3 regions of the Paenibacillus sp. Pae15 genome follow, and region 1 is predicted to be linked to each of the others. Evidence: riboswitches for the same ligand, from Rfam matches in the RefSeq annotation. Region 1 holds a riboswitch; each other region holds the start of a gene.

The links. A riboswitch is a leader RNA that binds a small molecule or an ion and turns the genes downstream of it on or off. The one in region 1 is predicted to bind cyclic di-GMP.
Region 2: it holds a riboswitch for cyclic di-GMP, as region 1 does, so the genes downstream of both, NR121_RS14820 (hypothetical protein) here and NR121_RS01775 (hypothetical protein) in region 1, are expected to answer to the same signal.
Region 3: it holds a riboswitch for cyclic di-GMP, as region 1 does, so the genes downstream of both, NR121_RS25280 (aspartyl-phosphate phosphatase Spo0E family protein) here and NR121_RS01775 (hypothetical protein) in region 1, are expected to answer to the same signal.

The regions. Positions count from the first base shown of each region.
Region 1 covers NZ_JALJRM010000002.1:750-9,772, reverse strand. Annotated here, with positions in the region: gene corA (magnesium/cobalt transporter CorA) at 1-745, shown strand, start outside; gene NR121_RS01805 (HRDC domain-containing protein) at 784-1,785, opposite strand; gene NR121_RS01800 (hypothetical protein) at 2,004-2,306, shown strand; gene ilvD (dihydroxy-acid dehydratase) at 2,421-4,109, opposite strand; gene NR121_RS01790 (DUF3055 domain-containing protein) at 4,324-4,617, shown strand; gene NR121_RS01785 (acyl-CoA thioesterase) at 4,708-5,244, opposite strand; gene NR121_RS01780 (HD-GYP domain-containing protein) at 5,436-6,041, opposite strand; gene NR121_RS01775 (hypothetical protein) at 6,111-6,317, opposite strand; cyclic di-GMP riboswitch class I at 6,454-6,541, opposite strand; gene NR121_RS01770 (phosphoenolpyruvate synthase) at 6,815-9,023, shown strand, end outside.
Region 2 covers NZ_JALJRM010000016.1:84,190-95,892, forward strand. Annotated here, with positions in the region: gene NR121_RS14795 (extracellular solute-binding protein) at 1-896, opposite strand, end outside; gene NR121_RS14800 (IclR family transcriptional regulator) at 1,143-1,904, shown strand; gene aspA (aspartate ammonia-lyase) at 1,998-3,431, opposite strand; gene NR121_RS14810 (O-methyltransferase) at 3,516-4,157, opposite strand; gene NR121_RS14815 (THUMP domain-containing class I SAM-dependent RNA methyltransferase) at 4,386-5,561, shown strand; gene NR121_RS14820 (hypothetical protein) at 5,730-6,029, opposite strand; cyclic di-GMP riboswitch class I at 6,112-6,203, opposite strand; gene NR121_RS14825 (YuzB family protein) at 6,506-6,727, opposite strand; gene NR121_RS14830 (hypothetical protein) at 6,779-7,081, opposite strand; gene NR121_RS14835 (winged helix-turn-helix transcriptional regulator) at 7,387-7,770, shown strand; gene ytvI (sporulation integral membrane protein YtvI) at 7,790-8,899, shown strand; gene NR121_RS14845 (hypothetical protein) at 8,941-9,174, opposite strand; gene NR121_RS14850 (M14 family metallopeptidase) at 9,328-10,398, opposite strand; gene racE (glutamate racemase) at 10,476-11,285, opposite strand; gene NR121_RS14860 (disulfide oxidoreductase) at 11,458-11,703, opposite strand, start outside.
Region 3 covers NZ_JALJRM010000001.1:193,390-205,092, forward strand. Annotated here, with positions in the region: gene NR121_RS00895 (alcohol dehydrogenase catalytic domain-containing protein) at 28-1,047, opposite strand; partial or broken gene NR121_RS00900 (hypothetical protein) at 1,369-1,698, opposite strand; gene NR121_RS00905 (hypothetical protein) at 2,056-2,586, opposite strand; gene NR121_RS00910 (cyclase family protein) at 2,880-3,401, opposite strand; gene NR121_RS00915 (hypothetical protein) at 3,439-3,936, opposite strand; gene NR121_RS00920 (stalk domain-containing protein) at 4,395-6,038, opposite strand; gene NR121_RS00925 (HD-GYP domain-containing protein) at 6,210-6,842, opposite strand; gene NR121_RS25280 (aspartyl-phosphate phosphatase Spo0E family protein) at 6,889-7,074, opposite strand; cyclic di-GMP riboswitch class I at 7,182-7,270, opposite strand; gene NR121_RS00930 (ABC transporter ATP-binding protein) at 7,575-8,186, opposite strand; gene NR121_RS00935 (ABC transporter ATP-binding protein) at 8,176-9,105, opposite strand; gene NR121_RS00940 (ABC transporter permease) at 9,151-10,017, opposite strand; gene NR121_RS00945 (ABC transporter permease) at 10,014-11,000, opposite strand; gene NR121_RS00950 (ABC transporter substrate-binding protein) at 11,027-11,703, opposite strand, start outside.

The DNA of each region.
Region 1 (9,023 bases):
AATCGAGCTTTATGATACGCATTATTTCATTGTGGTCAACAGCATCCGTTTTGACGATGAAGAAATTTTCCTTCGCGCCTTGAACATCTTTTTGGGCAAGCATTACATCATCACGATCACAAGACAGAAAATCAATGAAATCCGTGCTGTAAAGCCGGTTCTCTGGGAAGAAAAGGTCACTTCCCCCGACCAATTTTTGTATCATCTCATGGATTTGATCGTGGACAATTACACGATTGTCGGCGACCGGATCGATGCGAAGATCGAAAAGCTCGAAGAAGATATTTTGATGCATACGAAGAAGTCTCACCTGAATGAAATTATCGGGCTGCGAGGCGAGATTCTATGGCTCAGGAAAGTGCTCGTCCCGCAAAAGGAAGTGCTTTTCACTCTTCATAAAAAAGAACTGAGGCTGATCAGCGAGCCGCTCAAAAAATATTTTGGCGACATCTACGAAAATGCCGTCAAAATTTCTGAAACATTCGATACGCTCCGGGATTTGATGGGCAACTTGCGGGAAGCTTACCAATCCAGCCTGGCGAGCCGCGCGAACGATATTATGCGCATATTCACCGCGCTCACGACCATCTTCATGCCGCTGACGTTCATCACGGGGATCTACGGAATGAACTTCGAGTATATCCCGGGTCTTCACTCCCATTATGGGGGAATCGCAACCGTCGTATTTATGGTCATTGTCGGTGTATCCATGTTCATTTTATTCCGCAAAAAAGACTGGCTCTAATCGCCAGTCTTTTGTGGTTTTCAGAGCTCTTTGCGGCATCAGCTTGCCTCAACGGATTTCATCGCGTTCGCACGACGAAATTTCATTCGCAGCAGGCGCAGCCATTCGTAGATGCGATCCGCATCCTTGGCCGAGAGCTCTTCCTCCTTGTAGACGGCTTGCAGAATCGGCTTCAGATAACGGTCGCCCTGCTGTTGGAACGCCCGCCAAGCCCGTTCCCGTTCCGCTGCGGGAATCGGCTCGAGCAGCTGCTCGATATAGCTTTCTAAATCGTAACCGTCGCGATCCAGTTCCTCGATCCATAGGAGCAGATTCCTGCGCTGCACCTTGGTCTGCTCCATCAGCTTGTCGAGCTGCTCGCCCCGGGAAATCGCCTCAAGCAGCTTCCGTTTGATCTCCTGCTTGTCCGCCTCCGCCTTACGCTTACGTTCCTTCTCTTCCAACAGCCAGGCATTGAATTCCATGGGGTCGACTTTTTCCTCTACCCACGTTAACGGAAACAAGCCGTTTTGCGGGAGTTTTGCAGTCAATGCAAGAATCTCTGCGCCGTACATGGACAATTTGGTTCGTCCAAATCCGGGAAGCTGCAGCAGTTCTTCTTCCGTTTGGGGAACGAAGGTGCTGATCAGTTTGAGCAAACGGTTCGTAGCAACGATGAACTGCGCTTTGCTCTCGCGCGACGCCTGCTTCCATCGCCATTGGCGCAGCGCCTCATAAAGCTCCTCATTCGAATGCTTCTCGCTGTAAAAATGCAGCATCAGAACAAACGCGGCGCGTCCATCCAGTCCGTCAACCTCACTTACGCTCATCTCAAGCAGGGGTTTAAAGCCTCCACACTGTTTCATAAATACCCCCTCCCGAAAGGAGGACATCATCTCATCCCAATGCAAGCCCTCGTACCAGGTCTCCTGCTCCGACCGCCCGTCCTCCTTGATTTCATTCCACATCACGACCCATACGCCTTGATTTTCAACGATGGATACCTGAGCCGTCCGGACTCTTCCCTCCTCCGTCGCCTTTTCCAGACTGTTCATAAACATCAGATTCAATGGGCTCCCCTCCTGAACTTTATGATTTTCAAACGCAAAAAAGCACCCTCCTACGGTAAGTAAGAGAGGTGCTTCCTCATTGACGTTTGAAATTAATTCGATCATATCATGGAGAACCTACAAAATCAAGCAGGTTTTGGATAATAATCCATGATAAGGGGAAAATTAAATCAACAGTTTATCACCCAGTCCCAAGGAGGTGACAACAAATGGCTTCGATCGACCGTAATCGAGACGGCTTTATAGAGGAAGCCCCTCAAAAGAAATATACCGATCTGAAAACCGTCGAATCCCAGCGCAACGACCTGACCGCGGAGGAATTTCCGGAGGGGCCCTACGGAAGCAGCCTGGAAACCGAATCTCTCGGCAAGAGTAGCCCATGGCGAGAAGACCAGCGGCCGCATAATCAATTTACCTACGAAAACCGGGAGCTTCACGCAGGCATTTCACGCGAGTATCCCGATGCCCATCCGACCCACGATTCGTCTGGTGACGATCATGTAGACGAATAAAAAGGATTAAGACAGCCTCATCCTGAACTGCCCCCCGATGGTTAGACATCCCTAACCATTGGAGGTGCAGCTCACCGCGGTAATACCGATGGGCTGTCTTTATTCATGGACAGATCAATCTATTTTCATAACGCCGCCCGTGCTGGCGGACGTAACAAGCTTGGAATAACGGGCCAAGTAACCGGTCTTCACCTTCGGTTCGAAGCCTTTCCAGTTCGCCTTACGACGCTCGAATTCTTCTTCGCTGATCAGAAGCTCAATCTTGCGGTTGTTCAAATCGAGCTCGATGATGTCTCCGTCTTCTACGAATGCGATCGGACCGCCTTCCGCCGCTTCCGGAGAAATGTGACCGATGCTGATACCGCGGGATGCGCCGGAGAAACGTCCGTCCGTAATCAGGCCCACCTTCGCGCCAAGCCCCATGCCGACGATCTGGGAAGTCGGTGCGAGCATTTCCGGCATGCCCGGTCCGCCTTTGGGTCCTTCGTACCGAATGACCACCACATGGCCTTCCTTCACTTTACCGTTGGCAATGCCTGCAAGAGCTTCTTCCTGGGAATCGAAGCAAATGGCCGGCCCTTTATGGTAGCCGCCTACGGATTTGTCGACCGCACCGACCTTAATGATCGAGCCGTTCGGAGCCAGATTGCCGAACAGAACAGCCAATCCGCCTTGTTCGGAGTGCGGATTATCCAGCGTACGAATGACATCCGTATTCCGAATCTCATGACCTTCCACATTCTCTCTCAGCGTCTTGCCGGTTACAGTGATCCGGTCGCCGTGGATCGCTCCCGGCTTTTTGAGCAGTTCGTTAAGGATCGCGCTCACGCCGCCGGCGTTATGCACGTCTTCAATATGATAATCGGAGGCCGGTGCGATTTTGGCCAAATGCGGCACACGCTTCGCTACTTCGTTGATGCGTTCGATGGGATAGTCGATCCCTGCTTCATGCGCTATGGCCAGCGTATGAAGAACGGTATTGGTGGAACCTCCCATGGCCATATCCAAAGCGAACGCATTGTCGATCGCTTCAACGGTGACGATGTCACGCGGCTTGATGTCCTTTTGGATCAGCTCCATCAGCTGCTTTGCCGAACGTTTCACAAATTCTTTGCGTTCCGGATCGACAGCAAGAATCGTACCGTTGCCCGGCAGCGCAAGGCCAAGACCTTCAGCCAGACAGTTCATGGAGTTGGCCGTAAACATGCCGGAACAGGATCCACAGGTCGGACAGCCGTACTGTTCAAGCTCCTGCAGGCCTTTTTCATCGATTTTGCCCGCTTGGTAGGCGCCTACGCCCTCAAATACGGAGGACAATGAAATCGAACGGCCATCGCTGGTCTTACCCGCTTTCATCGGCCCGCCGCTGACGAAAACCGTCGGAATATTGACGCGCAAAGCGCCCATCATCATGCCCGGCGTAATTTTGTCACAGTTCGGGATGCAGACCATTCCGTCAAACCAGTGAGCGGAAACCACCGTTTCCAGGGAATCGGCAATAATTTCACGGCTCGGGAGGGAGTATCGCATACCAATATGTCCCATCGCAATACCGTCGTCTACGCCAATCGTATTAAATTCAAACGGAACGCCGCCCGCTTCACGGATCGCTTCTTTTACGATTTTCCCGAATTCCTGCAGGTGGACGTGACCGGGAACGATATCAATATAGGAGTTGCAAACCGCGATAAACGGCTTGTCGAAATCTTCTTCTTTGACGCCGGCAGCACGCAGCAAGCTGCGGTGAGGCGCGCGGTCAAAGCCCTTCTTGATCATGTCACTTCTCATTTTTCTCTTGGACATTTTTCTTACAAGCCTCCGTTTCTACTCTATGAATCGCTTCATTCTATGAATGCTACCGCTTCTTCCGATTGTACCATGTTTCACCCGAAATGAAAACGAAACGCATGGTCGAAATCGGGCTAAAGTCATCTCGCGATCGGATTTTTTGGCGAAGCCCCGGAAAATCTGTTATAATTCGAATAACTTAAAGCTTGAAACGGAGGAGAAAGCGGAAATTATGGAATTTGATTATTTATACGACGGTACGGAGGAAACGAAAACAAGGTTCGTTTGTTTTGTCGGAGATTCGCTGCGGAGATTCGATTTGGCCATCACGACGACTAACCGTTTTTACGGAAAAAAGATGGTCACGGATTTGCAGACCGGACGCACGGCTGTCATCGGGCCGGACGATCTGGAGGCTGAGGGCTACCTGGAGCACGTATACAAGCTCAATGAGGAAGAAGCGGCGGAGCTCACAGCCTTCTTAACGGAGGTTGTGGGGCCGGTCAACTTTACCGATATTTAAAGTGAAGAAAGCCGATCGATAGCTCCCGTAAGGGGCAAGATCGGCTTTTCCATGATGATTGCACTTCCATCGATTCACTACGGCTCCACTCTAGGAATGATCAGAGCCTGAATCCGATTCCCACGGGAAACTCACCGTGAGGTAGTCCGCAAATTTCTTGCTTTCTTCTCTGCGCAATCGGCGCATCTCGGCGCGATGCACAGCCGTTTCGTGAAGCCTGATCTCCTCTTCCGTTTCCGGTATGACTGCCGGGATGGCAACGGGCTTCTTATTGTCATCGAGCGCCACGAAAGTAAGGAATGACGTCGCGGCAATGGTGCGCTCCCCCGTTTTCAAATCCTCGGTAATCACTTTGACAAAGACCTCCATTGAGCTTCTTCCCGTCCAGGTTACGAAGGATTCCAAGCATACCGAATCTGTTGTTCGAACCGGTGACAAAAAGTCGACAGAATCCGTCGAAGCCGTCACGACGTTTCTGCGGCAGTGCTTGGAAGCCGCGATAGAAGCGATATCATCGATATAGGCCATCAGCTTTCCGCCAAACAGCGTATTGTGATTATTGACATCCGTCGGAAATACTCGGGATGTTTTGTAGCATCTAGATTCCTTGACATATCTTTGTTCCATATACAGTCTGCCGGCTCCTTCATGTTCATGTACATCATCCGTACGCGCATGTACGTTTTGAACACATTATGCAGGCTAACCCAGATGTTGTCAATGCTGTGTCGCTTCCCGTTTGCCCAAATCCGGCGCCGTTGGAGAAAAACGAATGTAAAAAAGCCCCCCGGATTAATCACAGGAGGCATTTGGTATATTCAACCGTAATATTCTTCTCTCCATTTGCCGAAGCTGGAGAATGTCTTTAATTCATGCGACGGGATGCTCAGGAAAACCTGAACAAGGTTTTTGTCAAATTGCTTCCTGCTCTGATACCACAGCTCTTGCTTGGCTTCTTGAACGGATAAACCTTTTCTGTGAGGACCGTCCTGCAGCATGTCATCAAAAGCATCAAGGATAGAGCAAATTCGCGCAAAAGTCGGAATAAACTCACCGCGCAAGCCATAAGGATAACCGGACCCATCCCAGCGTTCGCGGTGGTATTTAATGATTTCAATAATATTCAAATCATGAATTCCTTCTTTTTGCGCCAGATTTGCTCCGAGCACAGGATAACGTTTCATGGTTTCCCATTCTTCTACCGTCATACCTGTTTTCTTTGTAATAATATCCGTTGGAATAAAAATCTTGCCAATGTCATGAAGCAGACATCCTACGACCAGACTACGTGTTTGTTCCTGATTGAAATGAAGATAGGATGCCATGATTCTCGCCATTTTGCCAACCCGCATGCAATGTTCGTATGTATTTAACTCTTTCTTCATCAATCTAAAAAGAATGTACAGCAATCGTTCATTTTTCATGACTTACTCCTCCATACCATGAAACTGATCCATGCAGACTTCATGTGAAACCGTCCCGTATGTCAATCATCAACTGGTCTTTTTTTCCTTTTTTCTTGATAATTCTTTAAAAATAAAATCGATTTCTTCCTTAAGATCGGCTGCCCTTTCAAATTCAAAATTAACGCGAGCCACCTTTAATTCAGCTTTCAGGTTAGTGTAGTGGTGTTTTAATTCCTCATAGGTTTGGTTTCGAATCTCATCCAATCCCATTGCAGGAACTCGGCCAAGATACATTTTCACTCTCTCCTCTCATCAATGATTTCACAAAACACGGACCAACTCATCTACTTAGAGTGACGATGGAAGAATGCTACATAATACGTCCCAAAACCAAAAAATCCCCCGAAATTGGAGGATTGATGATCCGGATTTCGGTAACTGGCTGGCATAGTGTTTATCACACTGAAGCCCCTGTAGCTTTGCGACCCCACTTTTCAATGGGTGTGCCTTTATCACTTTTCAAAGGAGATTAGTTAGAAAAAACTAGATATTATCTAACAATGTTCGACATATTCAATCAAATTCCTTTTTTATAGTAAAAATTTTCATTTTTATACTATATATTGTGAATGGAAAAGCCTCTCCTCATGTAAACCATCGATTGGAGAACGGCTTTCGCCGGGGGATGGAATAATATGAAAATCAGCAAAAAAATGGTTGACAACTCAGTGACAAGATCAATATATTGGGAACCAATGCAAGCTGCCATTTCGTATTAAGGAGTTGGAAAAATGCCAACGATATATGTGCTGAATTTTCAGAGTATTGATAAATCCCATCTGCCGGCTGTGGGCGGAAAAGGAGCCAACCTCGGGGAGCTGACAAGAGCCGGCTTCCCGGTACCGCAGGGTTTTTGCGTGACAACTGCCGCCTACCGCCAATTCATTCAATCCAGCCGGGAGATGAAGGAACTGTTCGATCAGTTGGACCGCGTCAGCCATGAACAATTGGAGCAAATACGTATATTGGGACAGCGTATTCGCGAACATCTCACCTCCCTTTCGATGCCCAACTCTGTAAAATCGGCTATTTCAAAAGCGTGGGAAACCGCTGGGAAAGCTCAAGCTTATGCTGTTCGTTCCAGCGCTACGGCTGAGGATCTGCCGACGGCCTCGTTCGCGGGACAGCAGGATACTTATCTGAATGTTTGCGGACTGGAGCAGCTGCTCAACGCCGTACAAAACTGCTGGGCCTCACTGTTTACAGACCGGGCGATCTCGTATCGCGCCAAAAACGGCTTTAACCACCGTTCAGTGTTTATTTCCGTTGTTGTTCAACACATGATTTTCCCGGAGGTGTCCGGAATTATGTTTACGGCGGATCCGGTCACGGGACATCGCGGAACGGTATCGATCGATGCAAGCTTCGGTTTGGGAGAAGCCCTCGTATCCGGTTTGGTTACTGCGGATTTGTATCAGGTGCGTGCAGGTGAAATCGTAAAAAAACAGGTTTCCAAGAAGGAAACAGCCATATATGCCGTGCCGGAAGGAGGAACGGTTGCTCAGCATCTCCCTCCGGAGAAACAGCAGCTGCAGGCTTTAACGGATCATCAAATCATTCAACTGGCAATATTGGGTAAAAAAATTGAAGCTCACTATGCCTCGGAGCAAGATGTGGAGTGGGGTTTTGCCGACGGTCAATTTTATATTCTCCAAAGTCGGCCGATTACATCGTTATATCCAGTACCGCCTGTCTCAGATAATCAATTGCATGTATTTATAAATTTCGGCTACATTCAAATGATGACTGATCCAATGAAACCGCTGGCTATATCCGTTTTGAGCCGCCTTCTTCATTTTATAAAGAAAAATCCTGCTTCATCCGAACCGTACATCCTGCATCATGCAGGGGGAAGAATGTTTGCTGATTTTACCGCTCCTCTTTCTATAAGGCCTGTTCGAAACAGAATGCTAAAAATATTCAAGGGCATGGATGAATCCATAGCGTCAGCTTTGGAGGAAGTCATGAGCCGAGAAGCCTTTCGCCATCGATCCATACCGATAGGCACAATATTACGCACGGTCAGTAAACTGGCGCCGATCATCATTCCCTTGGCATTGAAAGTAATCAATCACCGGTTTGTGCAAGATCCCGCAAAGGCGAACAGAAAGGCCTCCGCCCTTATTGATCGTATCACTCGTGAAACCGGGATCCATGTATTTTCCGCCTCAGGGGCGGACAGGATTCGCGCGATCAGGAAGAGTATCGAGAAAATGCCCAAGGTGATTCCCAGAGTGGCCGTCTATTTTATTGCAGGTGTCCTGGCTTCCGGAACGCTTAAAAAGAAGCTGTACAAAAGGGTGGGGAAAGAACGGGCAGATAGGTTGTTGAATCCATTGTACAAATCTCTTCCCGGCAATGTGACAACCGAATTCGGCTTGGCGTTGGGAGACCTTGCCGATAAGATACGAAAGTATCCCGGCTTAATTGATTATTTGCAGAAAGCAAGCAGCGACCATTTCGATGAAAAATTGGGCGAGATTCCGGGCGGGGATGAATTTAAATTAGAATTGGAGAGCTTTCTTCAGAAATACGGTATGCGGTGTGTGGGTGAAATTGACATCACCAGACCAAGATGGCGCGAGGAGCCTACCCAACTGATCCCTTCCATTATCAGCAATATCAGAACGGCAGCGGCCGGGGAGCACAGGAAGAAATTCAGACAAGGCAGGCTTGAAGCCGAGGCGGCGGGAAAAGAAATTGCCGCGCATTTTGGTTTTTGGCAAAAAAGAAGCATATCCCGGTTGATTAAGCTATACCGCCACCTGCTGGGCATGCGCGAGCATCACAAGTTCTGTGTGGTGAAGCTGTTTGACATCTACAAACGCGCGATGATGGAAGAAGCGAACGGACTTGTCGCAAAAGGAGTCCTTCGGCATAAAGACGATGTGTATTATTTAACGCTGGAAGAGCTCATCGCACTGTTGGAAAACCGCTTTT
Region 2 (11,703 bases), on a different contig from region 1:
ACGAACAGCTTGGCTGCGTTCGGGCTTTTCGTTCCCTTGACAACGGAGGCTACCGTCGGAACCAGATTGGAGCCTTCCTTCGGAATGACGAATTGGAGGTCGAGCCCGGCGTCTTTCTGCACTAAGCTGCGGGCCATCGTCCATGCGGTATAAGCTGCGGTTTGATTTTGCAGGTTCTGCTGCAATTGAGCCGCATTTTTGGCAAATGTGGGCATATAGCCTGCAATGGTTTCTAATTTTTTGAATCCGGGCTCCATATCCTTCTCTGAACCGCCGTTGGCATAGGACAGCATGATCAGCGCCGAACGGCCGAAGTTGCTGGATATTTCGCTCAACGTAAGGTTGCCCTTCATTTCCGGCCTGGCAAGATCGTTCCAGGATTCAGGCACCGGCAAGCCTTTGGATTGCACAAGGGCGGCATTATACGAAATGCCCATCGGTGTAAAGTTGACGGCTACGCCGCTGTTTTCATTGACTTTGAGCTCAGGCGACACTTTGGAAATCGATGGGACATCTTTTTCTGTAATCGGTTCCCACAAACCCTCTACACGGCCCGCTTCCTGCTCGCCTGCTTCGATTACCGTAACGTCGATCTGAGGAGAAGCCTTTTGCGCTTTGACTTTTGCCACAATTTCCGTAGCCACGCCGGCTACATAAGTTAATTTCACGTCAGGATACTTTTCATTGAATTTCTTGAACACTTCGTCTTTCATCAGCTGCTCAACCGTTGCCCCGTTACCGGCGACAACCAGCTTTTTTTCCACAGCCGCCGCAGACTGGTCCTGTCCCCCCGTCCCTGCGGCGGGAGCCGGGTTTTCCTTGGTCGAAGAACCGCATGCTGCCAATACCGTTCCGCACAAAGTCAATACTGCCAATATCCCCGCTTTTTTGTTCATTGATTTTCCTCCTTTTGTTGTGTTATCGTTCTCTATATGAGAACGACGTTTTCTATGTGTAAAACATATTGTGATTTTAGCATGCAGCATTAGGTTGTGCAATACTCTTTTTTAAAAAAACTCTCTTCCATGGAAGATTACATCACATAATTTGAAGGATATGGGAAGAATTCTCGGTTTGTGTTACACTAACTCTAATTTCATTATGAATCCAAGCTTATTATCAACATAAGGAGCACATTTACTATGGACAATTATTTATCTTCGGTCAAAAATAGCTGCAAACTGCTGAAAATATTTTTGAATTCACCCAAAGAGCTCGGTGTGAGCGAATTAAGCCGAAAGCTTGAGCTATCCAAAGGCGCCGTACATAAGCTGTTAATGACGCTCGAAAGCGAGGGGTTTATCAAGCAAAACCCTTTAAACAAACAGTACTCGCTAGGATATACTCTATTGGAGCTTGGAAACAAGGTGTTGAAGAATCATAATCTGGTGGATTTCGCCAAGCCCTACTTGCAAAGACTTTCGGAAAAGACGAAGGAACTCGTTTGCCTGTGTATTATCGACGGCAAAGATGCAATCTATGTGGACAAAATCGATTCGAAGCATCCCATTCGTTTCAACGCGGAGGAATACCGGAGATTTCCCTTGTATGCCACTTCCGCAGCCAGAGCGATACTGGCTTTTCATGACCGTGAGTTTATCGATGAGGTGCTGGCCGACGATTTAATTACATTCACGCCTTATTCCATTACCGAATCGCGAATGATGCAAGACCGGCTTGAGGAAATCCGGAAAAACGGCTACGAGATCAGCTCCAATCTGCGTAACGTAGGGGCGACAGGGATTGCGGCCCCCATTTTCGACGCTTACGGTAAAGTGCCGGCCTCTGTCAGCGTCATCGGGCCAACCGACCGTATGACGCCTTATCAGGAGCAGTGGGTCCGGGAGCTTTTGCAGATTACGCGGGAAATTTCCCAAGAACTGGGGTATCGGGAGGGCAGGTAGAAACAAAAAGAGGCTGCGTTAGGATTGGAATGTCCGGGTCTTTCAGGAGCTAAAAAAGACTTGGCCGGTGTACAGGCCAAGTCTTTTTCTCATTTACTCTGTCTTATCGGTCAATAAAGAGGCCCCCGCAATCCCGGGATTGGTCATTTCATAAGGATCGAGAATCAGATTCAATTCCTCTTCCCTGAGCACATCGTACAGCAGGCATAATTCCCGCACGGAGCGTCCGGTCACAATAGCTTCGCGGGCAATGCGCGCCACCGTCTCGTAACCGAGATGGGGATTCAGCGCAGTGATCACTCCCACACTTTTTTCCACGTATTCACGGCAGCGTTCCACATTGGCATCGATGCCCTGCAGACAGTGCTTGTTAAACACCTGAAACACCTGATCCATCATGCTGATCGATTGCAGCAGATTGAACACCAGGACCGGCTCCATCACATTCAGCTCGAGCTGTCCTGCTTCGGAAGCCAACGAAATGGTGTGGTCGTTGCCGATCACCTGGAACGCTACCTGATTGACGACCTCACACATCACCGGATTAACCTTGCCCGGCATGATGGAAGATCCGGGCTGACGGGGCGGCAGCATAATTTCACCGAGGCCGGCCCGCGGCCCGGATGCCATCAATCTAAGATCGTTGGCGACTTTGGACATATTGATCATGCACACCTTCAAAGCCGAGGAAACCTCCGTATACGCATCCGTGTTTTGGGTGGCGTCGACCAGATGCTCGGCGGTGACCAGCGGGAGCCCGCTTTCTTCCGCCAGAAGCTCGACCACGCGGACAATATATCTCGGGTCTGCGTTGAGTCCGGTTCCAACCGCCGTGGCTCCCATGTTGACCTCATACAAGTGCCGCCGGGAATGCGTAATGCGTTCGATATCCCGAAGCAGCACCCTTGCGTAGGCTTCGAATTCTTGACCGAGACGGATCGGGACCCCGTCCTGCAGATGCGTCCGCCCCATCTTGATAACCCCGTCAAATGCCCGGGCTTTTTCCACGAAAACGGCATGCAGCTCGCGCATCGTTTCAAGCAGTTTCTGAATGGAGGAGAGGGCCGCGATATGGATGGCTGTTGGGAACGCGTCGTTCGTCGATTGAGCCATATTGACGTGGGTATTCGGGCTGACCATGAAATAGTCCCCTTTCGTTCCGCCCAAAAGCTCGATCGCCCGATTGGCAATCACTTCGTTCGCATTCATGTTCAGCGAAGTGCCTGCTCCTCCTTGAATCGGATCGACAATAAACTGATCGTGCCACTGCCCTTCAACAATTTCCTTTGCCGCCTGAACGATAGCCTGCCCGATGCGCGGATTCAGCTGTTTGATTTCCATATTGGCGGTGGCGGCGGCTTTCTTCACCATCCCCATCGCGCGAATCAATTCGGAATGAATTTTATAACCGGTGATCGGAAAATTCTCCACTGCCCGCAGCGTCTGAATGCCATAGTAAGCTTGAACCGGAACCTCCCTGGAGCCCAGAAAATCTTTTTCTAACCGCACCTGTGTCAAACTTCTCATCCTCCTATCGATGGAAACGCATGGAAAGCAGCATGTTCCTGTTTCCCTAACAAGATATGAAAACAACGGCTCCTCTTATAATGATTATTCCCTCACCCTTGCTATGGCTAAACCGTCGTAGGCAGGCAGCAGCACGCCTTCGAGCCTGGGATCCCGAGCCACCGCTTCCGTAAACAGCCTCATTTGGGTAACCGCATTCCCCTTTGCCTCCGGGTTTACGGCTTTCCCGCGCATAAGCAAATTGTCGCCCAGGATGATAGCCCCCGGCCGGGCCAGCTTGATCGCCCATTCCAGATAATTCGGATAATTGCCTTTATCCGCGTCAATAAAAAACAGGTCGAACTTCCGTCCCTCCGCATCGAGCGCCTTCAGACTGTCCAGCGCCTCACCGATCCGATACTCCACGTTCCCGCCAAATCCTGCTTCGCTTACATGCTTGAAAGCCAGATCCGCATATTCCTGCTTCAACTCCAGCGAGACCAGTTTACCGTCATGCGGCAGCCCCCGTGCCAGACAAATTCCGCTGTATCCCCCAAGCGCTCCGATCTCCAGCACCTCTTTGGCCCCTGTAATGCGCACAAGCATAGTCAAAAGCCGCCCGTAACCGGCGGCTACCGAGATTTCCGGCATATCGTTGGCCCGGATGCCTTCATTAACCCGCTCCAACAGCTCATCCGGTTCAAAAAATCCTTCCAGGTACTGCTCTGCCGTTATTGATGTTGTCATGGTTTTCCTTCCTTCCCGTTTTGGGCCGGCCCGCGCCCATGCACGATGGTTTGCGCCAATAGGCGAAACCCTGCAATGCGGCGCCAATACCCGCCATAATGGCTTTGTGTCATTGTATAATCACCGTCAATCGCCTATACTAATTAATTGTATGGCTTTTCCAGACTTAGTTCAACCTGCTGATATTCGGAGTTTTCCCTTTCATAACAGATACGGAGTGAGTTCAACATGTCGTCAGATTCCATTGAAATCATCGCCACCTCCCCTATGGGGCTCGAGGCCGTTGTAGCCAGAGAAGTGCGCAATCTCGGCTACGATCAAGTCACGGTTGAGAACGGACGCGTAACGTTCGTAGGTGATTATTTAGCCATATGCCGCGCCAATTTGTGGCTTCGCACGGCCGACCGCGTACTCGTCAAGATGGGCCAATTCAAAGCCGCTACTTTCGACGAGCTGTTTGAAGGCGTCAAGGCGCTGCCTTGGCCGGACTGGATTCCCGAGGACGGGGAGTTTCCTGTGGAAGGACGGTCGCACAAGTCACAGCTGTCCAGTGTTCCCGCGTGCCAGGGTATCGTCAAGAAAGCGATCGTCGAAAGCATGAAACGGCGGTACGGTACGGAGTGGTTCCGCGAAACCGGCGGCCGCTTCGTCATCGAGGTGTCGCTGCTCAACGACATCGCTACATTGACGCTGGACACAACCGGCCCCGGACTTCACAAGCGCGGCTACCGCAAGCTGGTCACGGAAGCCCCGCTGAAAGAAACCATGGCCGCAGCCTTGGTCCTGCTGAGCCGGTGGCAGGCCGAACGCCCGCTCTATGACCCCTTCTGCGGATCGGGCACGATACCCATCGAAGCCGCAATGATCGGATGGAATTTGGCCCCGGGCTTAAGACGCAGCTTCAACGCCGAGAAGTGGCCGCTCATTCCTAATGAATTATGGTCTCAAGCCCGCGAAGAAGCTTACGATCTTGTAAAGGATGACATCCCGCTCCAGATTACGGGCTCCGATATCGACCGGAAAGCGATCGATGTCGCTTTGGCCGCCGCGAAGGCGGCCGGCCTGGCAAAGGAGCTGACCCTGCAGGTGCTCCCGGTTGCCAAGGTCATGCCGCGGGGAGATTACGGATGTATCATTACGAATCCGCCGTATGGCGAACGTCTGGGCGACCACGGTGAAGCGGAACGGGCTATTCGCCAGTTCAGCCATTTATACGGGCAGCTGCCTACATGGTCCGCCTTCATCCTGAGCCCGAACAAACAGCTTGAGCATCATATGGGCCGTAAAACCGACAAGAAACGCAAGCTGTTCAACGGCCGCATCGAATGCAGTCTTTACCAATATTTCGCCCCCGGCGGTTTATACGGTTGGCGCAGCAACAAGGCGGCTCCTTCCGAACAATAACATTCGGGACCTTGCCGTACTGTGATCGTCTTAAGCTTCTTCATCTTTCCATGTTTATGCTGAAGCAGCCCGGACATATCATATAAGCATGCAAAAGAACCGCTTCAAAGGCACTTCGCCTTATCCGCGGTTCTTTTTGCGATATCGGTTATTCTTCTATTCCGGCAATCAGGCGTGACGAACCAGAGACTCCCTGCAGCTCAAATAATCGAATAGCGGCATGAATATGTCATTATCCGCTTCGCATCTTACAGACAGCTTGACTTCGCCGCACCAGTAAAAATTCACGATCTGATGGCTGCGCCCCTTAACCATTTCGACGTCCCAGCACGGCGCCATCAGTTCGTAAACCTCACGGTTAATGAACATTTTCGGACCTTCGTTCGACAAAAACACGCCTACGAAATCATTCCCTACTTTCGTGTAAAAGCCTTTTCTTGACATGATGCTCCGATCCTGACCCTGCATCCGTTTCCACTCCTTTTTCAAAAACAAAGAGACTCTCAACCTACGGGTACAGGAGTAGCAAATGGATGCGTCGCTCCTTACCTTCGGCAACTGGCTGGCTTGGCGCCGGAATCAGCGCTTTAGCCCCTATAGCTTTGCGTGCCCAGGCTTTCGCCTGGTTTGCCTTTATCGAGTTTGCTCGAATAATGTCTTCAAATGAACTTCATTTCCTTAAGAATAAAAGATAAGACCTAAGAGATACATAATTCAAAATTCCTATTTTCACCAAATATATTGAGTCTTTGGAACTATTTTCAATATATAACAGCCCAATTTCTCCTATAAGGAACCGATACGGGCCAAAATGATGAGGTACTTAACTCCTTAAAAAGACGGATGATAAAGAAAAAAAGCGGACTCCGAAACGCTTATAAACCCGCAGCAACCTGCGGTCAGGACCTGACCTGAACATAAGCGCGTAGGTATCCGCTATGAAGTCACTTCACATATTTACTGGCCTTTTCGATCGCTTCGTCCTCCGTCTTGCCGGTAACGTACCGGCCATTGACGAAGATGAAGGCAAAGCGCGAACAGGGCCCGCAGTACGATTTGCACCCCACCTTGATTTCTGCGTCGGGGGCCAGCTTCTGCAGCTTGGGCAAAGCCGTTTTTAATCTCATATGCTTGCATTTATCGCAAATACGTATATCGTTGGCCATACGGGGGCTTCCTTTCTATTGCATTAACCCATTGCGGAACCCGCTAAACAATCAGTGGTCGCCGTGGTTGCCTTTGCCCGGATTGGTCACCGAAAAGCCTTCCTCAGGCACATAGAAGTAATCGATGCGAATACCGTCCAAAAACGGCTCGTCCTTCTGAAGAATCACATCGATGCCTTTGTCGGTCGAGACGACGACATCGTTTTCCGTAGGCTTGTCCAATTTCATACCGTAATGCGCATGATCTCCGTGTGAATGCGTCACGTATACGCGGAGCTTCAATTCTTTGTCTTCCTCTTTCTCTATTTCGGCCAAAAGCACTTTGGCGGCATTGCGCGAAATTTTGCATTTCATGATTTCCATCTCCCAGCACTTATCGTTTTCACCTTATTGTATAGAAACTTGGTGGTGAAAGCAACTTTCACGTATCATGATCTCACGCAGCTGCGTCCAGCCGGGAACCGGCTTCACCCTTTTCATACGCGCTTTCTCCCTATCAAACGGTATCGCCGCTGCATTTGCTATTCTATGGCTTGTTATATAAAATGGAAAGGAGTGAAAAAATTCGGATATTATTACATTTTCATATCATTACTTACCACAAGGTTACTGCCTCTCGGCACCTACACAGACATAGCCATACGGAAAGGATGAGAACCATGTCCATGCGGGAAAACGAGCAGCTCAAACAGCGTCAGTCCAGCAGTTCTATTCCGGTGAAGCCGGTTCATATCGAGTGCTCCATCGAAAAAGCGCTCGATGTTATCGGAGGCAAATGGTCATTTCTCGTCATTCGCGAATTGTTCGGCGGTACCAAACGGTTTGGCGAGCTTCAGCGCAAAATCAAATCCGTCAGCCCCAAATCGTTAACGGACACGCTTCGTCACCTGGAGGATAACGGCGTATTGGAACGGACCGCCTATCCGACGGTTCCTGTTACCGTGGAGTACAAGCTTACACCCAAAGGCAAGGATTTGCACCGCATGTTAAAAGAGATGAAGCTCTGGGCCGCCAAATGGTGTGCGCAAGCCGCAGAGGATTGACGAAGTCCGAGGTGACCGAATGATTAGTTTTTACCGCAAATATTACAAAACCATCTTCGATATTGCGCTCCTGATTTTGACGGTGTATTTGTTTATGTACATCTTCAGTCTCTTGTATCGGATCGCCACGCCGATTTTCTTTTCGTTCGTCATTTACATGATTATCGAGCCGCTCGCGAAATTTCTGCACCGCAGAGGGCTCAAGAAATCGATTGCTTCCGGCATCTCGACCATTTTGTTTATTCTGGTTATCCTTGGGGCGATTACCGGACTCGGCGCCATTTTTACAACGCAGATTTTACACCTTAAAGATAAGTTTCCCGAATATACGGCCGTCATGGAAAGGGAAATCATTCAGCGGTCCGAAGCTCTTCAGAATTACCTGGGTCCGCTGCCTATCCAGGATCTGATTGAACAGGCCAAAGAATATTCGACGGTCATCACCGGTAAAATAACCCAATTCGTCACCGGTTTTCTTACGGGAACTTTTACGGCATTAACCTCGGTTTCAACCTTTTTGATTAATTTCGCCATCGGGATCATTTTGGCCTATTTCTTAAGCATCGAAATCGAATCATGGAAGCGTATGGCTGAAGAGAAAACGCCCAAAACCTTTAAAAAGGCGTTCCATTTTCTGCGCGAAAACGTATTGAAGGGAATCGTCACCTACATCAAGGCACAGGCCAAGCTGATCACGCTGACGTTTATCGTCGTTTTCATATCGCTGCTCTTGTTGGATGTGAAGAACGCTTTCTCCATCGCGCTTTTATCGGCGGTATTTGACGTGCTGCCGCTTCTCGGCGTATCTACGCTGTTCATCCCGTGGATCATCTACCTGTTCATCGTCGGACAAACAACGCTGGGGATCTGGCTGTCGGTGCTGCTTGCCGTTGTCATTACAACGAGACAAATCCTTGAGCCCAAAATTACCGGTGATTCGCTCGGCGTATCGGCCTTTACCATGCTGGCGTTTATCATCATTTCACTTTCGCTTTTTGGGGTCGCGGGTTTGATTTTATCGCCGATTCTGATCATTCTGATTAAAGCGCTGTATGAGCAGGGATACTTGAAAAGATGGATTCGCATGCCTGCTGAAGAATATGAACAAGACCCCGGTGCCTCCCGTTAGGCATAACGGCAAGAGCCGCCCGCTTGGGCGGCTCTTGCCGGTTAGGCGCCATATTTGCGCTCTGCCCGTTCGGTGAACCAGTTCATCAGCAGCATGATGACGGCCACATCGTCAATAGGCAGCGCCGGCAGCACGTCAGGTATGATCCAATACACCAGTGCCGGAACGGCGAACAACAGCTTCTCACGGAAAGGAATTCGCGAAGAGCGCAGAAGCGGCACAATCCTGCGGAACACATGCGCCCAGCGCCTTACCGATAATAATCGTCTCCACATGATGCTCTCTCCTCCTAGTGCTCTCCCAGCTCTATATTCCATTATACACCAAATGCCCGGCATTCACCCAACAGCATGCAGCAAAAAAAGACGAGCCGGCATCTGTCATAACAGAGCCGGCTTGCCCCTTGACGAAAGGATAGGATTTGTCATTTACGATTTGATGGAAACCGACGCCAGCCCCTCCAGAAGTAAAGGAGCGATTTCGCGATACATTTCCCCAAACTGTGAAACGGGCAGCGGGTTAACCCCGAGGCCGGCTTCCACAGTGAAGCCGGGACGCCGAAACTCTTGAATAAACCAATCCTTGTATCCCGCATCGCTGCCATGGAGCTTAACCGCTTCATATCCGCTCACGCTGGCCAATCGGCATGCTATCGCTTCCGATTCACGGGGCTCCAGATCGCGGTAATTCCAATAGATTTCTTTCCCCTGCGTATGCAGCGCCGCGACGAGTTGAAAGTTACGGCTTTTCGTAAATTCCGCCATCGCCAAAGCTTCCGGTTCCGACAGGGGAGCCATACCGGTATAATCCCGCGGGCCCGGCCCGGGTACGCCGCGGCGGTCGCGCTCGATCTCCCAGTGCGCGGGGAACTGGTCATTGAGATCAACGCCGCGGATGTTGGCCTTCCAGCCCGAGAAATCCTGCAATCCGCAGTTCCATTCCATCAGCTGCCTGTAATAGGGGTTTTCCCTTGAAAGGCCCCGCAAGACAAGCTCCACTCCGTCCGGATTCACCATAGGTACGATCCAAAGCGACGTTTGTTCGAACAGCGACCGTACATCCCATGCTCCAAGCGGCGCACCATTCACATAGGCTGAAGCGTAGTCCTCAATGAACTTCATCAACAGCAGGCTTGTAATCCATTCATTCGCATGAAATGAACCGTTATAGTGCACCTCCGCGGGTCCTGATCCGATACGGATGGAGGGAATGGTCTTTCCAAGCACACTCCGGCCGATCGATTCGACCGCCAGGAACGGATACCTTTGCTTCAAGAGCCCCAAATCCTCCATCATGCGCTCATAATCATAGGGGTTGGCCGTATCCACGGCTTCCATCGTCCTGCCAGGCGCCACAGCAACGGTTTGTCCGATACAGATACAAGGGCGATGCGGATCACCGCCCGGATTTGCCGCGATCCGGTCCGCCACGTTCCCGCCTTTCCTCGCGGCCAACCGGAATAACGGTTTTCCATACCGCACCGTATAAGGGAATATCATCTCATTTCCCCCTTCAAGTTCAAATGCCTATCCGCTTATAAAGGGCCGATAGCCTAGCTAATGCATATGAACGGGAATTAGATAATATTCGGAACCTGCCAAACCACAGGCGTTACTTTAATATGCTCGTTCAGCCATGATTGGGCGATCTTCCTGAACAATACCGGGTCGCCGCTGCAAAAGAACTGATGTACGGGTACGGTACCCGTGGTCGCAAGTTTCCCCTTATGATACAAGATCGTGCTGATTTCTCTGGCCGTTTCGTCCGCAGAACTGATCAGAGTCACGTTGGGTCCCATAACCTGGGAGATGATATCGGAAAGAAAAGGATAGTGCGTACAACCTAAGATCAAACAGTCTATAGGCTTCTTCCTCAGCTCGGATAATGTATCCGCCACAACCTTCCGCGTCTCTTCAGCATGGAACAGACCCTGCTCCACCAGCGGTACGAACGATGGGCAAGCCTGGCAGATTACCTGAATTTGTGGCGATATTTGGCGGAGAGCGTACTCGTAAGCACGACTTTTGATGGTGCCTTCGGTACCGATGACCCCGACTCTCAAATTCCTGCTCGTTTTGATCGCTGCCCGGGCCCCCGGATGAATCACACCGACGACGGGGATCGGCAGTCTGCTGCGAATCTCTTCAAGAGCTACCGCCGTTGCCGTATTGCAGGCGATAACAATCATTTTGGGATGAAATTGAAGCAAATAATCGACAATCTGGCGGGTAAAAATCAATACCTCTTCCGCAGGCCGCGGGCCGTACGGTGTACGGGCCGTATCCCCGAAGTAAATGATCTTTTCTTGCGGCAATTGACGCATGACCTCCTTGACCACGGTCAATCCTCCAACCCCTGAATCCAGTATGGCTATCGCTTGCTGCACGTGTTTTCGCTTCCTTTATGTTGGTGTGTTGAAACGATGTATGCTTTTCCAGTCTATGAATGAAGGAAACAATTGGTACCTGGCGTATACTGTAACCGCACAAGTTATTCTATATTAACAGACCCCTTGTCCAAAGAAAACCCAAACCCGCTGCTCTCCACGAATGCGCCCTTTATTTGCGTTCTGCGGCCCACATCAAAATCTGCAGAACAGCAATGATTACAAATGCGGTTAATGCCATAAAAGGAATGGTGATAAATCCGAAATAATTCACATAGTCGACATCGCATGGAATCGGACCGCAGGCTTGCGCGCCGCTTGTAAACCATGATGTTTTTTGCATCAAATAATGATAAAGCGAGATGCCGGCGCCCCAAATGGACATAGGGAGCGCATATATGTACATATGTCGTTCCTT
Region 3 (11,703 bases), on a different contig from region 1:
AAAAATAGGGAGGAAAAATACTCCCCCTCAAGGTATCAAAAAGATTTTTGCATGAGGTACCCTTCCATGAATCAAATCCTGAAACGCCCGGTCTCCATCCCGTAAGGAACGGATTTCCGACCAATCCGATTCGTTAATTTTGCCGCTCTTCAAGAGCTCGAGAGCATCGTAAAAGTCCTGTTTATCATAAGAAAAGGAGCCCAGGATTGATATTTCATTGCGAATACAAACATTGATCGGAATTTGCGTATGATCAATGCCAAGACCGATGTTCATGATGGTTCCGCCCAGATTCACCAGTTCTACAGCCGCGGAACGGGTGGCCTGGAATCCCGCAGCATCGATGATGACGTCAATTCCGGAAGGTCCCATGGCTTCCTTGATTTGATGCAAGTAATCGGGAGTATGGGAAGTAAATACCGCATGGGCGCCCAATTTTTCAGGCGTTCTCAAGCGGGCCTCGTTCGTATCGACGACGATGATTTTGGAGGCCCCCAAAATTTGTGCGGTCAGAAAGCTTAGCAAGCCGATCGTTCCCGCTCCAAATACGACGACGTTGGCAAACGGATGTCCTTCCATCGCTCTTCTGGCCGCTCGCAGCGAACACGCCAGTGGCTCAGTCAGAGCCGCCCGAAAAGGGCTTATTCCCTCCGGAAGAAGATGAACGGCAGATGCCGGCACATGAACATACTCCGCAAATGCCCCCGGCCGATGAATGCCGATGATGGCCCGTTTTGCACACAGCTGCACCAGCCCTTTGCGGCAGGAATTGCACGCACCGCAGGAAAGAAGCGGGTTGACTACAACTTTGTTTCCTTTTGAGAACCCGTTGGTCTTGGCTCCTACGGCCTCAACCGTGGCACTGAATTCATGCCCCATGACCAGCGGAGGTACCCGGAGGCTGTTATGTCCCAGATAGCCTTCAATTTCGGATCCGCAGATCCCTACGGCATCTACCTTCAACAGCAATTCATCTTCCCCGAATGCGGGAACGGCTGCCTCCTGTACTTCCATTTTTTCAGGACCTGACCAAACTAAAGTTTTCATCTTTCATCATACTCCTTGATCATGATAAATTCAACGCTTATCTCTTCCGCAGAGACGGCCTGGTTAGCAAGAAAGCCGGATGGGAAGACTCCATCGGAATGCGGATTTATTTCCTCCTTGTAAAACGCTTGCAAAACACTATATCGGCGAAAATATGACGCGCTCAGCATATTGACGTAAGACTAAATGATATGTATCGCTCACCATTCGGTTTATTATAATAAACCTGGTTTTATATACAAAATGTTACAATTATAATACCATAGGATCAATCCATTATTCAATACATTACCCAGGCAAAAACTTTGAGATGCCCTTTTGGCGCTTGGTCAGTTCTTTGTCCAGTTCGTCCAGCAGGATGTTGGCCAGAAGCAGGGTTAACGGCCCGCCTTGCGGCGTGCCCTCTTCCATCCTCTGACATCCCCCGTTATCCATGACTCCGGCGTTCAGGTAAGCCCGAATCCGTTTCAGCACACGCTTATGGAGTTCGGCTTTCACCGTTTCCCAGTGGATATTCAGGTAAGCTTGTAGCTCCACTACCGTTACGCCGTCCACACCGGGGGCTCCTCCGTTTTGGACCACTCGCTTGTAAGCGAGCCGTAGGTTGTCCCCTTCGAACATCCTCTCCAGTGTTACGAAGTGACTTCGCATATTCCGCAGGCCTCCCCAGATAAGAACGTCATCTGTCTGCCCGCGACCACTGGAGTCTACAGGATTAGCCCTTGGCGGCTTTGGATTTCATTATGTTTGGGCAACTCATCCGACTAACCCTGCCTCAAATCCAGTTCGTGTACCTTGACCCGTGCATTTGCCCCCGGCTTCCTTCGGATTCCGCCTCGCGGCGGACACCCTTTCCCTTAGCTACGGTAGGCGCTCGCCAGCCCCCGTTCGGGACTCTCACCCTAAAGATGACGCCCATGCTGGGCGTACCAAAAAAAGACTGACCAATGGCGGATCAGTCTTTTTTGGATGGGATGGCCGTACATCCTGCTTCGCCTGCTAATTCTTTCAAATCAAATCTGCAGGTTTATCATCGCCGACCGGCTCTTGGCAATAATTGACTTCACTGGCAGCTCCCAAAGGCGTAATTTCGTAAAGATACCGGCGAATCAGTTCTTTTTCCATCACGGTAAACGGCACAGATGAGCAAAGATCAAAATGAATGGTTCCCGTGATCATATCGTAGCTGTTAAAGGTCATCCTTCCGTTGGAAAACAGCTCATTCATCACCTCGACGATGCGGTTTTGATTTAAGCTTCTGCTCATTGCCGCTTGAACCACAGCCTCCGGAAGCTCACCAACTTGCGGGACCCGGTCAGCTTCAATCTTGTCATAGGATTTGACTTGATAACAAACGTGCTGAGGCAAATAACCGGAAGCGAATTTCTTCAACTTGGTTATTTCTTTATCGGGTAATTGCAAATTATCGTTCCATGCATAGATCGTGGCTTTATTGTTGCCGTCGGTATGAATTCTTACATATCTCAAATGAGGATACTGTTTTTTAATCATATGCTCCGATAATAAGCGAGTTCCCACTGTAATCACCTCGTTCCCGTAATGCTGAAGAAGCTTTCACACTATGATTGTTAACGCTTACAATCACGTCCTTAGCTTTCCGCTGCTATGTGCCCCTCCTCCCGTAGAGACATCGATATTTCATTGTATTTAATTGACATTCGATTCAGAATCATTCCTTGAATTTAAATCTACGATCGTTGGATGTAAAGTGCGGCCGGGGAAAAATGAAACGGTGCATGCGAAAATTCGGATCATTTTGATTCGACGCAAACAGGATACCCGTTACAACCATGAACGGATACCCTTGCGATTCAATGATCAAGTATGGCAACGGCTCTCACCGGAGACCCGTCCCCGTGCCTAATTTTAAGAGGGAAGCCATAAAACATGAAGCTTCTTCCGTAAGGCAGCAATTCCAGATTTACCAGGTTCGTATAGGTGAGGATTCCGATCGCCAACAGGTTTCTCTCCACAGCTTCCGTAAGGTTTCCTCCTACAAAAGGCGGATTGGCTTGTTTAATTCGTTCAAACTGTTCCATTCCGCATTCTTCTATAAAAAACAAGCCTTGACGAACCGGCCACTCCGAATGTAATTTTACAAGCTGTGCCGTTCCGAAAAATCGTTCGACAGGAATCTCATCGATGGATTTCCCCCCCTGATGCATATGTGAGAAAGCATCGACATGTGTTCCGGTATGTGTGCCCAACGTCAATTGACGCAGCTCCCATGTATGCTCTTCGCGGGTATGAACCACTTCAACCTTCACTTCGGGATCACCCGGGTAAACGGTCATTCCATCCATTATCATCTCCGATAAATCAATAACCCTCATGTCTTCCTCCCCAAGAATTCTCGTTGACTCTTTGATGTTAATCCAACTTCACTGCATCTACAACTTTAATCAGACGCGCTTTGTTTTCTTGAGCCTTACCGGTCTGATAGATTTCATAATCATCGATGATCAGCGTGATCTGATAACGTTTACCGTTTAATTTTAATGATTCAAGCTGCCGGGCAGGGTTATCGGTCAACGAAAAACCGTTGCGCTGCTTCCCGACATCAGTTACCGGAATTTTGGCGGCGCAATGGCTGCTCGGGGTAAAATAATTAAGCAGTCCCCACCCTTCACCGGATTCATTATCGTCGATAAATACAATCTCTCCGCAAACCGTGGTCTCGCCTTTAAATTTGACTACAGCCCAATAATCCGACTCGTTGATCGGTTGAACATCCAAATCTTGGATCGTCATTCCCGCTGCGGTTTGACCGACCCTTGCCTGACGCGCATCAAAAATGTAATCTTCATGAGAATCGACCGGATTTCCCGGATTCATGATCAACAAGAACAAAAGCAGGATGTTGATCATATCCGCATTCCTCCCTTATCCATGATTGGCTAACGGCCTCAGCTTCTGCTTCAACTATCCAAAGATACAATGTATATATTCGGGTTCCTTGCGGAATATCCTCTTAGGCGTATAAACGAAATGGAGAATCGAGTAGGAGGGGGCGGCTAACCCCCGTCCTCTCACCTATGAAAACATGCAAGTCCCTTGTTCAAAAAATATGTATTGCTTGATTTGGATCGAAAAGGCGAGGAGGCGATTAAACACACCTCTGACTCTCCAGTGTTACGAAGTGGGAGATATCCGTCCCAAAAACCGAACGTACATTCTATATTGACATAGAGGGTCTTGCCCTCAGCTACGGTAGGCGCTCGCCAGCCCCCGTTCGGGACTCTCACCCTAAAGATGACGCCCATGCTGGACGTACCAAAAAAAGGCTCCCGGCATATCACCGGGACCCTTCAGCTTCTTCAAACGTATCAATACACAATTTTTACGGTCCGCGTTTCCGGCAGATACTCTACCTGCGCACCCAAAACCTCGGACAGCAGGCGTACCGGAATCATGGTGAGTTCGTCTACCAGTCGGGCCGGCGATTCCGTAGTATGTTCAATACCGTTAATGGCATACACGTTACGACCCGTAAAGAAAGTGATTACGCGGCCGTTTTTTGTATAGACCGCCGCTTTGCGTTCGTCATCCCAAGTCACTTCGGCTCCCAGCGCCGCGGCCAAGTCCCTGACCCATAAATAGGACGTGCCTTCCTCGATAAACGGAGCCCTCTTCAACGGGAACGGCACGTTATCCACTGTATAGCTATCATCGTCCAGCTTGAAGGTGACCACGTGCTGAATTCTGTCTTTCTGCTCTGTCAGCTTCACATACGCGGCGATGTCTGTATGCAGCTTCTGCTTCCCGATGCCGCGAATCGGCTCCGTATGAAAATTCCAGGCTTTCTCGAGCGTTTGGGATGCCCCGTTCACTGTTACGCCCAGCTTCACATATGCAGCATATGAAGTGTCTGGCTTTAGGGGCTCGGGTGGAATTAAGATGACGCTGTTGGTTAAATGATCGTCATTGCTCGGACTGTTTTGCAGCAGCTTCACCGGTTGACCCGATTCATCCTTCAAAGTCGCTTCAAGCAACTGGACTTCGCCAACGCCTTTTCCCGTTACGACTACCTTAAGCGGATACCCGACGGGATAATCTCTTGACGCATGCATACGTATTGGATCCGGATTTTCGTAACCGTCAAAAATCAGCGGAACATAGGGATCCCCGGGGGCAGGAGAGACCGTCATCTCCGTTTCGGAGTTTTCCCCATAGCCAAACATGATGACGACATAATCCCCGACCATCTCTATACCTGCTTCCGTAACATGCGGCATTAAAAAGGGCTTGCGGTGATACGGCGCATCAAACAGCTGGTCGATGGAATCCACGAGATTTCCCGTTTTAAAAGAAACATTTTCTCCGACGCCGCGAAAATATCCGGCATAAACCGCACGCTCGGAAGGGGTGGCTCCTATATAACCGGGCAATCCCTTCTTTTGATCATGCAGCGAAACCGAAGGCGTCGTCTCCCCTGCACGGTTCGTGAACAAATATTGAGCATGGAGTTGGGCAGCTAACGTCAGATTCCCGTTGAGCTTGACCGGCTTTAATCCGTAAAGCATGCGATAATCGTTGATCGCTTTCAGACCCAGTTGACGGGTCTGTGAGTATGCGGCGGGAACTTCGCTTATAGGGTTGTCTGCTACCGTGAACGTCCAATTCAAATGAACCGTCTGATAACCGGTAAATTGCAGCTGCACTTCAACCGAATGCTCCCCTGGCGTTAATCCCGCAGTCGGTGTATATGTAAAACTCATCGTTTCTTTATCAAAAGTCCCCGAAACAAGCTTTTGATCCAGCTTCATACTAAACGAACCAACCTGCAGTCCGTTCCTTTCGCCAAGCTCAAAACCGATGGTTGGCTTGGATATGCCCACCGTTCCTTTCGGATACCCGAAATAGGAGAACGATTCCGCGTCCGCTCTCGGGGCCGGAATGGTCAGCATGGCGATCATCATCCAAAAGGCAAGCCATACCTTCCATGTCGTGGATGTAAGAACCTTCTTCACTTCTGATTTCCCTCCAATCTTGTATGCTTCGGCTCTTCCTGCCCTTCATTAATTTTAATTCATTACCTTCCCCTCATTTTCCTTCCGTCCTATCAAAAAACAATAATTTGTAACATTTTCAGCTGTCAAAAGCCAAAATAAGCCACCGGCGGTGACCTACTCATCTCATCGTCATACGATTCCCGAATGATATATAGCTCTCGTATGATAGGCGAACGAATGTACGGAGTCTCTTTGAATATGTTCCAATATCATATCCTGGATGGTGAGAAACACCTGAACATAATGACCGTCAAATTGCGAATAACTCTGGTTCAGCAGTTCTTCGCGAGCGTGCTGTATGGACATCCCTTTTTTATAGGGGCGATCCGATATCATACAGTCGAAAGCATCCAATATCGAACAAATGCGGGCATATACAGGAATGTCGTTTCCCTTCAAGCCGCTGGGGTAGCCTGTACCGTCCCAACGCTCATGATGATAATGAATGGTATCGATGACATCCTGATCGGTAATTCCTTCCATGATGGCCATCTGAACTCCGAAAAAAGCATGACACTTCATATATTTCCACTCTTCCTGTGTGAGCGAGGATTTCTTTTTCAAAATGGAGTCATGGATGTGTACCTTGCCAATATCGTGTAAACAGCATCCTGCAATCAATTTTTGGGTTTGCAATTCATCAAAGTTCAGATAGGCCGCCATCAGCTTGGCCATTTTTCCAACCCTTATACTATGCTCATAGGTCACTATATCTTTGACCAGCAATTGTGTTAGTCCGTTTACCGCCTGTTCACCGTTCACTGACATCACCCTTTCCGTAAAATACCTCTCATTGTCCTTATTTCATTCATGTCAATCGCTTGATATACTCTTGGTATCTGATCACCGCACAATCCAATTCCTTGCTTAATGCTTTAACTTCCGGATCGGATAAACAAAGCTTGATGTTGAATATGCCATGCATTTTGAATCGAATTCTCTCAATTTCTTCCGATAAATGTTTCAATCGCTTTTCATTAAAAACACCGTACATGGCCTCTCACCATCCTCACAGGCTACAACATCCTCTTTTTAACGAAGCCATCTTTTTCGATTACAATAAAAAAGAAAACCCTCCGAATGAAGGGTTTTCTTCCTCATTCCGGCGGCTGGCTGGCATGGTGTGTTTCCACACGTTAGCCCCTTTAGCTTTGCGACACCACTTTTCAATGGCTGTGCCTTGATCGGACTATCATTGGTTGTACATTGTTTACATTTGGTGCAAAAGAAATATGTATATCGTCAAAACTATCGACATGGATAGTGTTAATTTATGGTGTTTCGACATCTTTTCTTTTATTCTAACACATTTTCCACAATTTGACTATCATTTTTACGAGTCTTTAGTACTATATTTTAGAATATCATCTAGGTCTTTTTACATTAAAAAAACACCAGTACGAAACTAAATTCGCAGCTGGTGTGTTTTACATGCCGATTTCCAGTCCCCTGCCGGTTCGGAAGTTTTATATTTCGCGGCTTGTTGTCAACCCCCTAAAGCGTCCTTGAAGAGCCCCATTTCATTACCCGGGTGCAAACCCGTCCGATCAAATGCTTATCATGACTGATCACAAGCATTCCCATACCGCGCTTTTCGGCCGCCTCTAGCACCGCATGCCAGATTTGGGCCTGGGTTATGGCATCGAGCATCGTGGTAATCTCGTCGGCAATCAAAAAACGGGTGTTAGGACCAAGGGCCCTGGCGATACAGAATCGTTGGAGCTCGCCGCCGGACAACTCGCCGGGACGCCGGTTTAGCCATTCCTCCTCAATGCCTAAAGAGGCAAGAAGCTGTTCATCGGGGTCCCAGCTCTCCTTCAGTACGGACCGCATGAGCCATCGCGGGTTGACCGCTTTTTCCGGATGCTGAAATATCAGCTGAACCGGAAGAAAGCCTTTGGAAGGCAGAGGAGCGCCATTCAACAGAACGCTTCCCTCCTTGGGCTTCTCATAGCCGGCCAGCATGCGGGCTAAAGTGGACTTGCCGCAGCCGCTTGGCCCGACCAGCCCTACCACTTCACCGGGCTTGATCATGATGTCTATCCCCCTGAATATCCAAGAGGCCCTTTCGTAATGAAAACCCAGATTTCGCCCTTCAAGAAGCATGGATGCACCTCACCGATCCGCCGCGCAGCCATCGCATCTCGGGCAGAGAGTTCATGCATTCGTTCGTAGCCATCGGACAGCGCGGAGCAAACCTGCAGCCTTCAGGGAGCGCATCCGGATGCGGCTGAAAGCCCGGGATCGGCTCAAAACCGTTTTGCGGGAGCGCTCTCCACAATGCCTTGCTGTAAGGGTGCCGAAGCTTTTCCCCGCTGCCGGCGAAATCGTCCGGACGGGCCGTCTCTACGGTCGTGCCGGCATAAATGATGGCTACTTTATGAGCGATCTGCAGGGCTGCTTCGATATCGTGAGTGATGAACAACACACCGCATCCCTGATCAGCCAGCTCTTTGAAGAAGCCGAGCGTCTCCTTGACAACGCCGGCGTCGAGACCGGGAGTCGGTTCATCGGCAATGACAAGCTTTGCACCGCTCATGCTTGCCGTGGAGACAAGAATCCGCCTGGCCATTCCGCCTGACAGTTGAAAAGGAAACATGCGTTCCACTTCAGCCCCCAGTCCATACCGTTCAAAAATCTCCCGCTGTTTCTTGACCGCTTCTTTAGCGTCTCCGCGGTTCGTCCGAACCTGCTCTCCTACGCGCATCAACGGATTCAGATAATTGACCGATTGCGGGACAAGAGCAATCTCGCGCCCCCTTAACGCAGCTTGTCTGGCTGTCGTAAGCTCTTCTCCATCATAACGAATGGAGCCGGAGGTCTCCGCACTGTCCGGGAGAATCCCCAGGATCGCATGGGCCAACAGGCTCTTGCCTGCACCGCTTGACCCGACTAACGCAACGATCTCTCCGGCATGGACGGTAACATTCAGCTCCTGTACCACGTTCAGCTTTTTTTGCTGAAAACCGCGGGTATACTGCAGGAAGGAGATGCTTAAATGATTCACTTCCAAAAGAACGGACATTTCCGCACAAAACCTCCCTTACGTATGACTCATGACCCCAAAAAACTACTCATTCGACCTGTGCGTTTCCAGGAGCAGCCGCAGATTTTCACCTGCCGTATCGAAGGCCCGTACAATGATCAGCAAACAAAGGCCCGGAAAAAACGCCAGCCACCATAAGCCGGTCGATAAATATCGCATAGACTCGGACAGGATGATACCGATGGCCGGCTGATGAGGAGACAATCCCATGCCCAAGAACGAAATCGCCGCCTCATGCAGGATCGCATGCGGAAAAATAAGCAGCAGGCCCACCAACAGCTGGGGGATCAAATGAGGCGTCATATGTCTAACGGCTACCCACCAGCGGGACTTCCCGAATCGCCGCGAAATCTGAACAAACTCGGACGAACGCAGCTGCAGCACTTCGGCACGGATAATGCGCGCCAGACTCGGCCAATGGGTCAGGGCAATCCCGATGACAACCCCTCTGACTCCGCCGCCCAGAACAAAGCTGATCAAAATAAGCGTGACCAGATGAGGCACACTCAAAAACAAATCGATCAACCAGCCGATGATGCGATCAACCGTTTTCCCCATCGTTGCGGCGAGCAGCCCCAGAACGGCGGCAATGCTTACACTCGCAACCGCAGCCATCATTCCGACTTGTATGCTCAGGGTCAATCCTTTTAAGGTGCGTGTAAACATATCCCTTCCCAGCCAGTCCGTGCCGAAAGGATGAGCAAGAGACGGAACCCGATTGCGCAGTTCCAGATGGGTCGATAAGCTTACGTCACCCAGCCAATGCCCTGTGAACCATGTTCCTGCTATGAGAACAGCCGCAGACACAGCCAGGAACAAAGCCCTCTGTCTTGGATTGCATTTGGATGCAGAACGGAGGATGCGGCGTTCGGGGGCGATATCCCTCTTCATACGGAACGCCCCTCCCTGATCCTGGGATCTATCGCGCGATAGATCAGATCTGCAACTGTATTTCCCGTAAAGACGAGCACCGCGCTGAACAGGACGATGCCAAGCAGAAGCGGGACATCGCCCCGAAGGCCCGCTTCCACCGTGGCCTGACCCAAACCCGGGTACGAAAACACCTGCTCCGCCAGCACGGCTCCGCCAAACAGCTCGCTGAAGCCTGTAAACTGCAAGGTCACTGCCGGCAGCGCCACTGCGCGCAAACCGTGTCTCCAAAACAGCCAAAATCCGCGCTCTCCGCGGGCTCTGGCAAACAAAATATAATCGCTTGCGAGCACGTCCAGCAGCTTCTGCCTCGTATGCAGCGCGATGGGGGCGATGCCGATGACGCTTAACGTCAGTGCGGGCAATGTCATATGAAGCAATCTATCCCCCCATGTGACGTTCTCGGCGAGTACCCCGGCCGGAACACCCAGGCCGATCGGAAACCAGCCCAGCCACACGGCAAAGAAAATCAGCAGCACCAGACCCAGCCAGAAGGCGGGAGTGGAAGCCAACGTATAACAGTACCATTTGATCAGCTTGTCCAGCCATGTATCTTTATTCATCGCAGCGATTACACCCGCAGTAAAACCAATGAGTCCCGATAAAACCCACGAGACTCCCATTAGCGCAAAGGATGCGGCAAACCGTTCGGCGATCACTTCCCCAACCGGAAGGCGGTACATCATGGAGATTCCCAAATCCCCCTGCAGCACGGCGGCTCCCCAATGAAAAAAGCGCTCCAACAAAGGCTTGTCCAACCCCCAATATTGGGCAATTTGTTCCCGCTGCTCCGGACTTACCCGCATCATATCGGCTCCGACGTAGGCTTGAATCGGATCGATCGGAGAGTAGCTTACGAGCAGAAAGGAAATAAAGCTGATGGCCACCAGGAGAAAGACAAGCCGTATGCTCTTCATCCATATAAATGTAATCATGCTTCGCATCATGGGGTAATGACTCCGTTCTCCCTCTATTTCAGCCATTTCCACTCTTCGATGTTGTCCGTCACCGGCCATCCGTGACCATGAGGGTGTATTTTCTGCTTTCCGATATCGAGTCCGTCCTTGACCAAATACAGATGATCGATATTCACAAGCCATGCCCAAGGCGCATCGCCCAAGGCGCTTACACCGGTGGTACCATCCCACTGCGCTTTTTTCCAGAACTCCATGGCCGCTTCCTCACTGGTCGCCTTCAGCGCTTGCTCCATATATTGATCGACGACCGGATTACTGTAATAGCCGGCGTTGTAATATTCGATACCGCGATATTTCGTGCTGAACAGATTGTACATCTCGAGCGGGTCGTGGCTTCCCCAGCCGAACAACACGGCACTGGAGTGCATCATCGTTTTGATATCGTCCCAGCTCTTGCCTTCGACCTTGATGTTAATGCCTATCGCCTTGATATGATCCGCTGCCGCAATCGCAAGAGACTGGCGCGTCACATCGCTGGCCGGATAGATGAGCGGGAATTCCGCTTTCAAGCCGCCCTTCTCTACAATGCCGTCGCCGTCGGAGTCCTTCCAGCCGGCATTCGCCAACAGACTTTTGGCTCCTTCCAGATCAGCGTCCGGGAAGACCGTTTTCGGGTTTGACCAAGGAAGACCGTCGTTGACCGTGTATGCCGGGGTTCCATACCCCTCCA